2 regions of the Peribacillus sp. NPDC096379 genome follow, and region 1 is predicted to be linked to the other one. Evidence: riboswitches for the same ligand, from Rfam matches in the RefSeq annotation. Region 1 holds a riboswitch; the other holds the start of a gene.

Region 1 (7,688 bases):
TTGGCGTGCTCCAATCTCCAGTGTATATTATGATTTTTCACCTGGCCCTGCCACATATACGGCACCTAGTGAAAAGGTAAGTGGGGAGTTACTTTTAAAACGTCAATACATTATACGTAATGGTGTTTTAGAGGGAATGTTTGATACGGGTGAAGCAATCCGAGATGATTTGCTTCAAGAAGTTCTCGGTAAGCAGGCGGACACACAAATGAAAAGCATTGTCGCGACTATTCAAAGAGAGCAAAATATTATTATTCGTAATGAAAAGAGTCGTCTCTTACTTGTCCAAGGTGCAGCTGGGAGTGGGAAAACATCTGCGGCTATGCAAAGAATTGCCTATTTATTGTACAGATATCGTGAAGGAATGAGTGCTGAGAATATATTATTGTTTTCGCCAAATCCCCTTTTCAATAGTTATGTAGCCAATGTGTTGCCAGAGCTCGGTGAAGACAATATGCAGCAGACGACCTTTCAACAATATTTGCTTGCGATGCTCGGAGAAAATCTTGAAGTTGAAGATGTATTCGATCAACTAGAATTCGTGCTGAATAATGACGGGAATCTGAAGTATTCAACTAGATTGAATAGTATTCAATATAAATCATCACTCAATTATTTACAGGGTATAAATGAATATTTGGAAGCATTGAAGTGTGAAGGATTAGTATTCAAAAATATTAAAATCCGAGGAAAACTCCTTGTGTCAGCGATGGAAATTTCAAAGTACTTTTATGAACTAGGTAGTGAAAAATCGATTCCTAATCGTTTGCAGCTTGTTTCTGAATGGTTGTTGAAAAAAATCAAGAAGCTTGAAAAAATAGAGAGAAAAGATGCATGGGTTGAAGAAGAAATACAATACTTAGAAAAAGAAGACTATCTCAGAAGCTATCGGATCGCAAATAATCACGAAGAACATGAACGAGATTCATTTGATGAAGGAGAACGCGAGCAACGAATCCTTAGCGAGTATGTCGTGAAAAAGCGATTTAAGCCTTTGTACAAGAAAATAAAGTCTCTTGCCTTTCTTGATGTTCGTTCCATTTATAAAAAAATGTTAGAAACAGAATGGCCAGTTGCCGATTGGGAAAATATCAAAAGTTTAACAATGAATGAGCTTGATCAAGGAAGATTATTATATGAAGATGCGACACCTTTTTTATATATGAAAAAAAAATTGGAAGGTTTCGCGACCAATTCACAAATTCGGTTCCTTTTCATTGATGAGGCTCAGGATTATTCGCCATTTCAGTTTGCTTTTTTAAAGAATTTATTTCCAAAAAGTAAACTGACAGTTTTGGGTGACTTTAACCAAACAATCTATGCGCATGGAAACAATGCAGGTTTAGACATTTTGACTCTTTTGTTCGAGAAAAACGAAACTGAAAAGGTGATTTTGAATAGAAGCTATCGTTCAACGAAGGAAATTGTTACATTCACAAAAAGTCTGCTTTTGGACGGTAGCCAAATTGAACCTTTTAATCGAGAAGGAAAAAAGCCTGTCATCGTACATTGCCAAAATCAGGAGTATCTTATATCGAAGGTTTTGAAGAAAACAAAGGAATTTATAGAATCTGGGCATAAAACGATTGCGATCATTTGTAAAACACAAGCAGAAACAAGTTTTGCATATCAAGCATTAAAGGAGAAAATGAAACTTAACAGAATTGGCGTAGGGAAAACTACATTTACTGATGGAGTTATGATTATCCCTTCTTATTTGGCAAAAGGAATAGAATTTGACGCGGTCATTATTTATGATGCATCGAAGGATCAATACGGTCTGGAAAGTGAACGAAAACTGCTCTACACATCCTGTACTCGTGCTATGCATGAATTATGTATATGTTTCACTAGTGAGATAAGTCCGTTCATTAAATTGCTTCCAGAGGATCTTTATGAAAAAGAAAATAAAGACAATGGTTGATCAATTTATGGTAAAATAACGAAGTATTTATAGTTAAGAGGTTGTTCAGGAGGACTGTCATGGAGGGAAATACAAAAACGATTTCTAATCGTAGGTTACTTGGCGTTGCTGGACTCGGTTGGATGTTTGATGCAATGGACGTGGGTATGCTGTCATTTATTGTGGTGGCATTACAAGCAGAATGGGGTTTGACAACTCAACAAGTAGGGTGGATCGGTAGTATTAATTCGATAGGAATGGTATTTGGTGCCTTTCTTTTCGGAATTATGGCTGACCGTATTGGAAGGAAGAAAGTTTTTATCATTACCTTGCTGCTTTTTTCAATTGGCAGTGGCTTATCGGCTCTCGTTACATCATTGGCTTTATTTTTAGTACTTCGTTTTCTTATCGGTATGGGACTAGGTGGAGAGCTTCCGGTCGCTTCAACACTTGTTTCAGAAAGCGTACCTGCCAAAAATCGAGGAAAAGTGGTCGTTCTACTCGAAAGTTTTTGGGCATTAGGCTGGCTTATTGCTGCTTTAATTTCCTATTTCGTTATTCCGGGGTACGGGTGGAGAATCGCTTTGATTTTAAGTGCTCTCCCAGCGTTTTATGCCCTTTATTTACGCTTACATCTACCGGATTCACCGAAGTATGTCGGACTTGAAATCAAAGCTAAGCCAACGATTATGCAAAATATCAAAAGTGTGTGGGCAAGAGAACATAGAAAACAAACGCTTGTATTATGGATTCTATGGTTTTGTGTCGTGTTTTCTTATTATGGGATGTTCTTATGGCTTCCAAGTGTTATGGTGATGAAAGGATTTAGTTTAATCAAGAGCTTTGAATATGTATTGATTATGACCTTAGCTCAGCTCCCTGGATATTTTACTGCAGCATGGTTTATCGAGAGAATGGGCCGCAAGTTCGTTCTTGTCACGTATTTAACTGGAACAGCTGTAAGTGCGTATTTCTTTGGCGCGGCAGAGGGACTACCGATGCTCATCACGTCAGGTATGCTGTTGTCATTCTTTAATTTAGGAGCTTGGGGGGCACTTTATGCATATACCCCTGAGCAATATCCGACAATGATTCGTGGTACCGGCGCTGGTATGGCGGCTGCTGCTGGAAGAGTTGGGGGAGTTTTGGGACCGCTTCTCATCGGATATTTCGTTGCAGCGGGTACTGCGCTTAGTGTGATTTTTACAATTTTTACAATTGCAATTTTAATTGGAGCAATTGTCGTGTTAATTTGGGGGAAAGAAACGAAGAACACTGTTTTGCAAGATTAGCAAAATAGGACCATTGACTTTATTTGGAATAAAACGTATAATGGCATTAACATCAATTATATATCATTCTTATCCAGAGAGGTGGAGGGATTTGGCCCTGCGATACCTCGGCAACAGACTCAACTTTGAGCACTGTGCCACATCCAACAAGCGAAGGCTTGGAAGATAAGAAGAGTCGAACGGACGTAAACCTCAGCCTCTTCTTGTTTAAGAAGAGGCTTTTTATTGTTTGGATTTGTTGGTAGTAATCTCAACTGTACAGTGTGGCTATCGTTTGTCGCATTTATCCCGCATGAACGGAAAGTCAAAACCCCAACTGATTGAAGATTCACTTTATGAATAAGCACGTAGAAATGAAAATTTTAATTTACTGAAATAATGTTTGAAGTACACTTAGGAATGGTATATAAAGTTTGTTGAAGAAATTCATATTGAAATAAGCTTGTGAAATAATTGTCTAATAAATGAAGCAAGAGGTGTATAGAATGGCAAAGTTACTGCAGATGGTTGAGGAAAAAAAAGCGTTTTTAATCGAACAATTATTATCCCGTGGCGTGTATAAAACATCCGATCAAAAACATTTTTATGATGTTCCCTTGAGTATTCTAGAGAGAGAATTTGAACAAATTCAAAATAAAGAGTATTCTTCAACTAAAAATATTGTCACTTAGCAGAAGAGTAATTACCAAATATAATCTGGTAGTAATCTTAATAAAAGAGGATGTCCAAAAGAAGTCTGCCCCCGTAACTCCTACTTACACTTCATTTAAACTGTAAGTAGGAGTTACGGGGGCAGATCTTTTACTTTTGGGACATCCTTTTTGCTATTTTTGATTGAATGCTTCATTGCGCGAATGTACTATAGAATTTGTTTAGATTAAATTGAAAAAATAATATATGAGTTGTATAAAATGTGTCTAATTTGCGAATTCTAGATTAATGAAGTAAAACTTTGATTGTAAAATATTGCTTTTATTTGATGATAACTCTAGACTTATTTTACAATAAGTCAAAATAGCTGATGGAGTGTGAGGTAGTGATGAAATCTTTCGTTCAATTATCCAATGAAATTGAACAAAAGCGTGAAGAAATGATTAAACTAGCAAAGGGATTTGGACTTTCGAATAAACAAACAATTAGAGCGAGCCAAGAGCTTGACATATTAATAAATATCTTCAATATTACGCCTCTCACGGATGCGCAATATAGTGAAGAGTATTAGATGATGTTTCGAGGTAGGCTAAATAGAGAAGAAGATGTCTCGAAAGGGTAGACCCCGTACTTCAACACACAGTATTATGTGAAAATAACATGTATATAGACTGTATGTCGCAGTTTGCGGGGATGAAGATTCCTTTGGACATCCTTTGTTTGATTTTATCCTTTTTCGTGTAGCACTCTTTTTCCTAAAATGATTAAATCTCGTTCAATATCGTCTAGCAAGGCAATTTTTTGAAGATTTCCCCATCTTTCAAACCCGAATTTCTCAAATAATTTAATGCTTGGTGTATTGTGACCGAATACGAATCCGAGGATTGTAGCGATGTCTAAAGAAGGACATAGCTCAATGGCTTTCTGGATAGCAAGTCCACCAAGACCTTTCCCACGAAACGAATCGTCCAAATAGATACTTATTTCAGCAGTTGTGTTATAGGCAGGTCTCCCATAAAACGATTGAAAGCTTAGCCAACCAGCAGTCCGATCATCTATTGTTATTACATATAATGGTCTTTTATCAGGAATGTGATCATGAAACCAAGCGAGTCTTGATTGGACAGATACCGGCGAAGTGTCAGCCGTTACCATTCTCGAAGCGATGGTTGAATTGTAAATTTCCACTATTCTTGGTAGATCCTCTAATGAAGCAAGTCGAAATTGTAATGAATGATCCATGTGCAATACCCCTTATTGGTGAATGAAAAATATTTTTTTGTAAGCATATCATACTTGAACTATAAAATGAATGGTAGTGTAATATTTCTTTTTTTAGTTTGGATATATATCTAGATTATTGATAAATCGAATATCTAGTTTCTTAAAAGATCCTCTAAGAAAATGAATCCCCCAGTGTTCCGTCGTACAGAATATTTAACTTTACGTAGTTCGGGTATTTATGATAGATGTAAAGTAAAATAAGAGAGTGGAAGTGAGTATGTTCACGAGAAAATTGTTTGGTTTAAAACGAGTTTCTTTATTTTTAAATGAACGTCTTGCTACTATTTGAAAGAATTATATCGAGGAAAATGGCCACGCTTGTAAAAAGAGATTTAATTGGACAGGAGAGTTTGGATAATGGAAGAACAGAAATATTGCAGTGATTCTCTTGTGGTAAAAACAAGCCTTGTTTTACCGCCTGATACGAATAATAATGGAACGATGTTTGGTGGGAAATTAATGGCTTATATTGATGATGTAGCGGCTATTTCAGCTATGCGGCATTCAAGAAGATCGGTTGTAACGGCATCAACCGATTCTGTAGACTTTCTCCATCCAATCTACGAAGGCAATGCGGTCTGTTTAGAAGCATTTGTCACTTATACAGGAAGAACATCGATGGAAGTAGTTGTCAAAGTAATTGCAGAAGATTTACTATCAGGGACCCGAAATTTATGCGTGATTTCATTTTTGACATTTGTTGCTCTTGGTGAAAACGAAAAGCCAACTCTTGTGCCTAGTATTATTCCACAGTCTGAGATGGAGATAAAACTATATGAATCAGCTGTGATTAGAGCAGAAGCGAGGAAGAAACGAAGAGTAGGTACAAAAGAAATTGCTGCTATCTTTGGGACAAACCAACTATAAAAATAAAAGCGACCTAAAAAGGTCGCTTTTGTTATGGAGAATGAATCGTTTGCCAGAAAATATCTTTCGAGTCCATAGAGTATCTCTAATAAAAGGTGCATTCATTCATCATTCTAGCGTGCATGATTAGGTTTTTAATGAGTACACAAAAGAAGAGTTTGTATTGAAGTCGTGATTTACTAGAGAATTAAAATTATGAGAATGTTCTATATTAAAGCTGTATACATAAAGATAAGAATAGGAAATTATAAAATCATAATGAAGCGTAAAAATCGCACTTTAAGAGTTTGTAAATCCAATCTAGTTTGTAATAAAGAAAGGGATTTACAAACGCTCCTCGTTGAGTAGAGCTTGTGTTCATACTGAATATTGACAATGAAGGTGGGGCAATGTCAATGGAGAAACCAATCTTGCAAATAGAGAATCTAACCACATCGTTTAAAATAAAAGATAAGTATTATATGGCGGTGGATCATGTTTCATTTTCAGTAAGTGAAAATGAAATCGTGGCAGTCGTTGGCGAATCAGGATGTGGAAAGAGTGCATTAGCTCTATCGATTATGAGATTGCATAATAATCAACGGACGAAGATCGAAGGAGAAATCAAATATAGAGAAAGAAATATCGTTACAATTTCAGAAGGGCAAATGAATCAAATACGTGGAAAAGAGATAGGGATCATCTTTCAGGAACCTTTAACTGCTTTGAATCCTTTAATGACAGTTGGAGATCAAATTGAAGAAAACTTGACTTTTCATACAAAACTATCAAAAGAAAAGAAAAGATTAAGAACGATAGAGCTATTAACACAAGTAGGCATTCCGTCTCCAACGCGTACTTATGATCAATTTCCTCACGAATTATCAGGTGGAATGAGGCAAAGGGTGATGATTTCCATTGCTATTGCCTGTAACCCATCACTAGTAATAGCTGATGAGCCTACTACTGCATTAGATGTAACAATACAAGCACAAATTTTAGAATTGCTTAAATCCATTCAGAAAGAAACGAAAATGGGAATTATCCTGATTACTCATGATTTGAGTGTTGTTGCAGAAGTAGCAGACAGAGTCATTGTCATGTATGCTGGACAAGTTGTTGAGATGGGTACTGTCAAACAAATATTTACCAAACCTTTGCACCCATACACGAGGTCATTATTGAAATCTATTCCATCACAAGCAACAAACAAAAAACGATTACATGTGATCGATGGAATTGTACCGTCGATTGTAAATATGAATCGAGAGAGTTGCAGGTTTAGTCCCCGGATTCCATGGATTCCTTGCAATGCTCACGAGAAATCACCCGAATTACATGAAGTTGCTCCCGATCATTGGGTACGTTGCACATGCTATAAACATTTTTACTTTAAAGGATTGCAAAGGGGGGAGATAACTAATGGGATTACTTAAAATAGACGATTTAAAAGTTCATTTCCCAATCCGTGGTGGCTTTTTTAGAACAATCGTTGATTATGTAAAGGCAGTTGATGGTGTTAGTTTTGAACTGAATGAAGGGGAAACATACGGCCTTGTTGGTGAATCTGGAAGTGGAAAATCAACGACCGGGAAAGCAGTTGTGAAACTAAACGATGCTACGTCAGGCCGGATATTATTTGAAGGACAGGATCTCTCGAGGTTGTCTTTTGGGCAAATGAAGCCATTTCGAAAAGATATTCAAATGATTTT
Region 2 (7,688 bases), on a different contig from region 1:
GGGATAAGCAATTCCTTTTTCGGTGACAATCCCGGTAATGAGTTCATGGTCGGTTACATCAAAGGCTGGATTGTATGCTTTCACATTTTCAGGAGCCATTGGTTTTTCATACCATGCCTTTGTAATTTCCTCCGGATTTCGAATCTCGATTGGAATGTCATCCCCTGTTTCACACTCGATATCGACCGTAGACAGAGGTGCACATACATAAAATGGAACCCGATAATACTTAGCCAAAATCGCCAAGCCCGACGTACCAATTTTATTGGCTGTATCGCCGTTAGCAGCTACACGGTCACATCCTACTAAGACTGCCTGAACTTTTCCTTCCTTCATAACAAGCGAGGCCATGTTGTCACAAATTAAAGTAACGTCTACTCCTGCTTCTTGCAACTCCCATGCAGTTAAACGGGCTCCTTGAAGAAGAGGTCTTGTTTCATCAGCGAATACTTTGAAGTCGTACCCTTTTTCCTTGCCCAAATAAACAGGTGCGAGCGCTGTACCATACTTAGCCGTCGCGATTGTTCCTGCATTGCAGTGAGTTAAAATTCCAAAGCCAGGTTTTAATAAAGTAAGAGCATGCTCGCCAATCGACCGACACACGATTTCATCTTCTATTCGAATCTTTTCCGCTTCTTCCTTCAGTGCATTTTTTATTTCTGTTATACTTTTTTCTGCTACCTTTTGTAAGCATTCTTCCATTCGATTCAATGCCCAAAATAAATTAACTGCCGTCGGGCGGGAAGAAGCTAAGTATTGTTTATTTTTTTGAAAATCATCATATAACTCTGGAAATGTAACTGCCTTAGATTTTTTGGTTTCTAAATAAATTCCATATGCAGCGGCAATTCCTATTGCTGGTGCTCCCCGTACTTTTAAATGATAAATGGCATCCCAAATTTCTTTAATGGTTGAAAGATGCAAAAAAGCTTTTTTATTTGGCAAGAGAGTTTGGTCTAAAAGAATCAGCTCATCTTCTTGTTCATTGAGCTGCACCGATTGTATCGTTTCTACTGGTGATGTCATCGTTGTTGTTTGCCTCCTTAACTTTTCGAGCACTTTCTAGCAAGACCTTTACAAAGTCTTTGCCTATTTTGATATGTGACCGCTCGAGAATAAAGGTCTTTCCTGCTGTTAAGCAAATTTTTTCTGCTTGAACACGGTCGTTCGAATTCGATATGGATGTAATATCTTTAACATGAGCAATCCCAATAATTCTTCTGCATAGCTCAAGACCGGTAACGGCTGCTGCATCATTCATAATGGAATTTAAATATGATATTTTAAAGCCTGGTGCCGTCGCTGTTTTTTCTGCTACTTTTTCATCCCACAACTGTAAAAACTTTTCTTGAAACAATCGAATAACTTCATCAATTGTTTGTTCCAAATAGCCCAAATATTCTTCTCTTTTCGATTCATCTACGATTGTGAAACTAGCATTCACATAAGCAAACATTAGATTAGCCACTATATTGCCGACATCATAGCCAGCTGGACCATAAAAGGCAAATTCAGGATCAATAATCTTCGTGGAATTTTCCTTGATAAAAATAGATCCGGTATGGAGATCACCATGAAGCAATGACTGGGTATTCGTCATAAACTCGAACTTCAACTTGGCCGTTTCTAGTCCTAGCTGTTTATCATTCCATATATGATCTCGAATAAATTCTTTCGTCCCTTCAAATACATCATTTTGCTCACAATCGTAGAATGGTTCTGTATAGACTAAATCCTCGGTTATTTCACACAACTCTGGATTAATAAATTTCTTCACTAATTCTTTCTTTTCCTTATGCCCCATTACAACATCCGATGTAAGCAATAATGTATTAGCTAGAAACGTACTGATATGCTCCGCAAATAAAGGGTATTTTTTATAACTCAAAAGTGCTGTCCGCATAATTTCATGATCCGATAAGTCCTCCATTACACAGCAATTCATAATAGGATCATACGAATAGAAAATGGGAACAAAACCCGGAGCCAGTTCGTCATGAAGTTTCAATAGTTCACTTTCAATACGATTGCGGTCAGGAGAAACTTTAAAACTATCAGATATACGGGCTACTGGTCCCGCTTGTTTTATAATAATAGATCTACCACTCTTTGGCTCAACTACTCTAAACACATAATTTAAGTTCCCATCGCCAATTTCACGACATTCAAGCTCGGCATCATGTGCAAAGAAATCCAGTTTACTTTGCACATAATCTACGACATCTTGTTCATTCATCGTAAAATAGCTAGTCGTAAAGTCCTTCATATAAACCCCCTCCTAAACAGCCACACTCAATGAAAAATTATTTAAAACTAGTAATATGACTACTTTAAATATTGCGATAATTTAGCGTGCAGACTCTTCCTCGTAAACAGGCACCCAACCCTCTGCCGTGACAAAAACTCGTATGGCAACTACTCTGCGATCGTCATCTAATGTGAAATAATGACGAACCCCTACTGGCACAGAAATGAGGTCTCCAGGATGTAAGTGAACTTCAAAAAACGGGCCATTTTTTCCTTGAATAATAAATACACCATGCCCACTCACGATAAATCGTACTTCATCATCTGTATGGTGATGCTCACGCTGAAAATTTTTTAATAACTCGTCAAGATTAGGAGTATGCTCTGCAAGTGAAATGACGTCCCAAGCCTTGTAGCCTCGTCTTTTTGCGATATCCGTAATTTCAGGTTGGAAGACTGTTAATATTTCTTGTTTTTCTTCATCACTTAACACATACTTCTCTTGTAAGTGAGACGGTAATTTTGAAATATCCCATGATTCATAAATCACGCCTTGTTCTTGCAAAAATACAATTACTTCCTCTTGGTTATCAATTACTTCATTCGTTCCTTGAATAACAATCGTTGTCATCATATTTCCTCCTCGTAATTATAATTAGATAAAGTGAAACTTTAGTTTCTTTGTCCCTCACCTACGCTAATGCGAATTGCTCTAAACATTTGGAGAGAGCTTACTGCCCGTTAATGCGGGAGAAATAAACTAAGTAGACTAGTTAAGATAAGTGTCTTGCTCCATAAAGACCAGCTTTTGCCTGAAGTAATGTGAGCTGATACTGAAATAAAAACTCACAGGCTTCGAGAATTTTTTTAGCTTCAAAGCCATCTTTCCCCCACGCGGTGATTCCGTGATTACGAATCAACACAGCTCCCTTATTTTCATTTGCAAAGGAAGAAAAAGCTTCTGCCAATTTGGGGATATCTGCATAATTCCTGATAATTGGAATGATAAGCTCTGCATCTTCATCCCACCGGTCAAATGCCTTTATTAGCTCCTGACCTTGAAACACCACTTGTCCTTCATCGCCATACAATTCAGAAATCACATTGTTCGCTACCGTATGGACGTGGAGGCTACAGCCTGCATCCGTTTTTTTGTATATTTCACAATGTAGAAGCGTCTCAAAAGAAGGCCTCACCTTCGTGCTGCCGACAGGATTTCCACCATCATCTACAAGCAGAAAGTCCTCATTTGTTTTTCTACGTTTATCCTTGCCGCTTGCTGTGACAAGAAATTGCAATGGATCATTTTGTACTTTTATTGCTAAATTACCGCTCGTACCCATAAACCAATCTCTCTCGGCCAATTCAGCTTTTATCTCCATAAGTTCATGATGACGAGTAAGTAACACACTCATTTTCCAACCCCCTTCGTTTGACTGCTTATTTGTAATTTTTCTAAAATATCTATGCAATCATAAAACGTATCAAAAGGGTGAAATGGAATCGAAAGTTCGCCGCATTTTTCAGCTAAATAATCTCTTGCTATGACAGTATGAGAAATTTTTGAAGCTTCTAAATCTGTTACAGAATCGCCAATGACAATCGCGTGTGTATTAGTATTCGAGATTCCCCGGATTATAGCAGGTTTGCAGCATCCGCAATTTTGATTCGTACATTCCTCATCACATGAGTGAGGCCAATGTATCTTGATTTTTTCTCCACTGAAATCAGCTTCATTACAATACACTCCAGCTATCAAATCGAAGGGTGAAAGAATTGGTTTAACGAAAAAATCCATCCCACCACTTACGATATAAAGAGGGATATGTTTCTTTTTCGTATATTGAACAAATTCGCTAAACCCATCGCGAATCTCAATATTTTCTAAAACAAACTTAGTAATCTCTTGTTTTAGTGAAGATGGAAGGAGATGAAACATGTTGCCTACCCCTTCTTGGATACTGACCGAACGAGATAAAACTTGATCCTTCCACATCTCCCATTCTGGAGGAGCAAATTGCTTCATTATACTAACAATATTGTCTTTCTTTGTAACCGTACCATCAAAGTCACAAAAAATGATTGGATTATTCACTTCGTAACCACGTCCTTCCAGCCCCATAGCCGGACTGCCTCCTGAAGTTCAAATGCAGCAGTTTCTTCTGAAAACGCAGTCCCAGAAAGCACCAATTCAATTGCTTGATGAAACGCTTTTCCACCACCCTGAGCTCCTTGTGGATGTCCATGAACACCTCCACCTGCATTAATGACACAATCCTGCCCAAAATCTTGGATCAATAATGGAACAAGTCCTGGGTGAATCCCAGCCGAAGGTACAGGAAATACCGATTTAATCTGTGTTTCTTTTATTAACTCCTCTTTAACCGCCATCACCTTATCTCTGTCCAAGGCTACACTGCCATATGGTGATGGAAACAAGGAAAAGTCCGCTCCTGCCAATCTTTCCAATTTCCCTAACAGTAAGGCATGAGAAAACCCATATTTTTCTGATGAAGTAAATGCACCGCTAACGGCAGGGTGAGCCATAATTGGAAGAGCAATCTCCTCATCTTCTCGTAAACTTTGTAAGACATCGAGACCATAAGCAAAAACGTTAAATAACAAAACATCCGCACCTAAATCCTTTGCTTTTCTAGCTTGATCCCTTAGTTCGAACGTTCTTCCTGTTAAATTCACGGCATATAATGTTCGATGACCAGTTTCTTCATACACTTGATCAAGTACTTTCTTTCCTGCTGCTACTCTTTTTTCAAGAGGTGTAAGCGGGTTTTCAAAGAGGATTTCATCGTCCTTTACTAGGTCAACACCACCCAAGGCCTGTTCTCGTAATTGGTTGAGCAGATAATCTAAATCCCTCCCAATCACTCCTTTGAAAATACTCATAATTAATGGTCGATCATAGACATGGAGCTTATCGCGAATGCCTGCAATTCCGTAACGAGGACCTGGAAAATAGCTTAAAAGGTCGTGATCAAACTTTAAATCTACTAATTTAATTTCTCCATCTAGCGATAATTTTCCGAAAGTTGTCGTGAGGATAGCAGGAATATCTTTTGAAAAATTAGCCCCTGGAAAAGCAATGTGAATTTCACCAACGGTTTTTCCAGATCCCCTCTCTTCACCCACTTCTTTGATCATGACAACTCGGCCTTTATGATTTTTTAATTGTTCTTGTTCGAGCAGCGGCAGATTAGTCCAAGAACCAACCGTTAGACCAAGCGCTATTTCTTCGGCTTTTTTTTCCAAGCTTGATGAATCCGTTATAATGCTGTACACAGCTGTTACTTCGCTCATTTTCGCCACTTCTTCCTTTCAAAAAATATAAAAAACCCCTTCAATAAGAAGAGGTTTCCGAATAAAAAACAACTTCTTATCTATCAGCATTTCTGCTGCAAGAATTAGCACCGTGCTTAAAAATAAGTCGGTTGCCGGGTATCATAGGGCTTGTCCCTCCACCTGCTCTTGATAAGATTTTGTATATAAAAAATTTAAGTTTAGTGTAATTTCGTATAAATTATGCCATTATGCATGATTACTGTCAATGTATTTTTAATTATTTTTATATTTTGATTAATAGATAAAGTGAAACTTCAATCAGGCTTTACGGACAGTAGCCCCCACATAAGCTTCTTCGATTCCTCTAAGCCTTGAGATGGAGGGCCTTGACTTCCGTTAATTCGAGATAAAAAAAACAGGACGTCCTTGAATTATTAGAGGAAGATCGTCCTGTTCTGTGTCATACATTTTTTCACTTACAAGCTTTCCCCAATTCTTCAAGTAGAATTTCTACACCTCTCGGGCTCAAAATTAAATCGCTTTTCCCATATTGCTTATTCTCTGGGGTGATTTCACCTGTTATCACGTAAATCATACCTAGATTATATTTTTGCGAAATAATTTTATTTTCATCTGTAATCGGCTATAGTGTCCCTACTAGTGTTGTGAAACCAATCGACTTCAAAGGAAGGCATATTACTTCTTCCTTTCATATGCTTCAATCGTTCGCAACACGGTTCTTGCTAAAATCTCTGCCCCTGAATAGATGCAATCATGATTAAAGGTCATATGTGGATGATGTAGCCCCGGCTTTAAATCACAGCCTAAGCCAAGCATTGTCGTTTTTAAATGAGGGTTTTTTAGTGTGTAAAAATGAAAATCCTCGCCTCCAGAAGAAACAATCGGCTCCAGTACATGTTGCGCTCCAATACTCTCAACAATCGCTTTTTCCATATAACCTCTTGCCTCTTGATTGACAACTGCCGCCGCAACATATCCCTTTGCTACCAACTGGATTTTCACCCCATATAAATTCGCCAATGCGCTTGCTATTTTCTCAATTTTTTCAGTTAGCTCATCCATCACTTCATTTGTTTGTGCCCGTAAATCTATACAAAACGAAGCTTTCCCTGGAATTAGATTCCCAGAATCACCACCTGCTATAAATTTAGTCATTTTCGCTGTATAAGGAACCAATGGGTCGAGGTGAATACCCTTGATTTCTTGAATAAGGGAGGAACCGATTTCAATCGCATTCTGCCCAAGATGAGGCCGTGCACCATGAGCATCCTCGCCGATGATTACTCCTTCAATAAACTTCGCTGCACCGTGATAAATCGCGGCAACCGCTTGGCCATTCCTCAATTCTTGAATGGGTCTTAAGTGAACACCATAAAGAAAATCAACATCATCAACAACGTGCTTTTCAACCATTTTTAACGCGCCGGTTCCTTTCTCTTCAGCAGGTTGAAAAATAAACTTGAATCTTCCTTTTTGAAAAGCATTCATTTTTTTCAAAAGCAACATAGCTCCGATTGTCATCGTCATATGTGCATCATGACCACAGCTATGGTTGGCTTGAAACTGACCGTTCACTTCCTGCCAAAGCGCATCCATGTCTGTTCGCAGACCCACACAAAAATCACCACTCCCCATTTCTACAACGAGCCCTGTACAATCAACAAACATATGGACTGGAAAACCATGCGCAACGAGGATTTGCTGAATATACGCAGTTGTCTCATATTCCTTCCAACTAACCTCTGGATTCTGATGCAAATGCTCAAATATGCTATCCAGCGTCGGTTTAAGCTGTTCGATGTATTCTTTCATGTTGTCCCTCCCTCTCTGAATTTATCTAATTACTAATATAATAACATCTTTCCATTCTGATCGTTTTTAAAGCATATTACGGGTAAGTAAGCCTTTTCCCCCGTCAAGTATGTGTTTCTTCGATTTTTGTTTAGTAGAACAGGACGTATTTTTTTATTCAATAAACGGGTCATTGATGAAGTAACAAAAAAGCCCAATTTCTCAATTTTACTGAGAAATTGGGCTTTTCATATTGGGTTTTCCTTAATTGCGGATTAGATAATCGAATGCACCTAAGGCTGCATTCGCACCCGATCCCATAGAAATAATGA

The links. Region 1 has a riboswitch for S-adenosylmethionine ahead of ACIQZI_RS10845 (Fur-regulated basic protein FbpA). Riboswitches for the same ligand answer to the same signal wherever they lie in the genome.
Region 2: another riboswitch for S-adenosylmethionine. It lies ahead of ACIQZI_RS14455 (2,3-diketo-5-methylthiopentyl-1-phosphate enolase); the one in region 1 lies ahead of ACIQZI_RS10845 (Fur-regulated basic protein FbpA).

What each region holds. Positions count from the first base shown of each region.
Region 1 is NZ_JBIWFD010000002.1:371,666-379,353, forward strand. It holds gene helD (RNA polymerase recycling motor HelD) at 1-1,924, shown strand, start outside; gene ACIQZI_RS10840 (MFS transporter) at 1,984-3,195, shown strand; SAM riboswitch class I at 3,262-3,367, shown strand; gene ACIQZI_RS10845 (Fur-regulated basic protein FbpA) at 3,681-3,866, shown strand; gene ACIQZI_RS10850 (Spo0E family sporulation regulatory protein-aspartic acid phosphatase) at 4,235-4,417, shown strand; gene ACIQZI_RS10855 (GNAT family N-acetyltransferase) at 4,573-5,088, opposite strand; gene ACIQZI_RS10860 (acyl-CoA thioesterase) at 5,488-5,997, shown strand; gene ACIQZI_RS10865 (ABC transporter ATP-binding protein) at 6,393-7,412, shown strand; gene ACIQZI_RS10870 (ABC transporter ATP-binding protein) at 7,399-7,688, shown strand, end outside.
Region 2 is NZ_JBIWFD010000003.1:63,870-71,557, forward strand. It holds gene mtnA (S-methyl-5-thioribose-1-phosphate isomerase) at 1-1,026, opposite strand, end outside; gene mtnK (S-methyl-5-thioribose kinase) at 983-2,266, opposite strand; gene ACIQZI_RS14440 (1,2-dihydroxy-3-keto-5-methylthiopentene dioxygenase) at 2,348-2,878, opposite strand; gene ACIQZI_RS14445 (methylthioribulose 1-phosphate dehydratase) at 3,021-3,662, opposite strand; gene ACIQZI_RS14450 (2-hydroxy-3-keto-5-methylthiopentenyl-1-phosphate phosphatase) at 3,659-4,342, opposite strand; gene ACIQZI_RS14455 (2,3-diketo-5-methylthiopentyl-1-phosphate enolase) at 4,339-5,562, opposite strand; SAM riboswitch class I at 5,636-5,740, opposite strand; gene ACIQZI_RS14460 (hypothetical protein) at 6,017-6,139, opposite strand; gene ACIQZI_RS14465 (M20 peptidase aminoacylase family protein) at 6,241-7,377, opposite strand; gene ahpF (alkyl hydroperoxide reductase subunit F) at 7,621-7,688, opposite strand, start outside.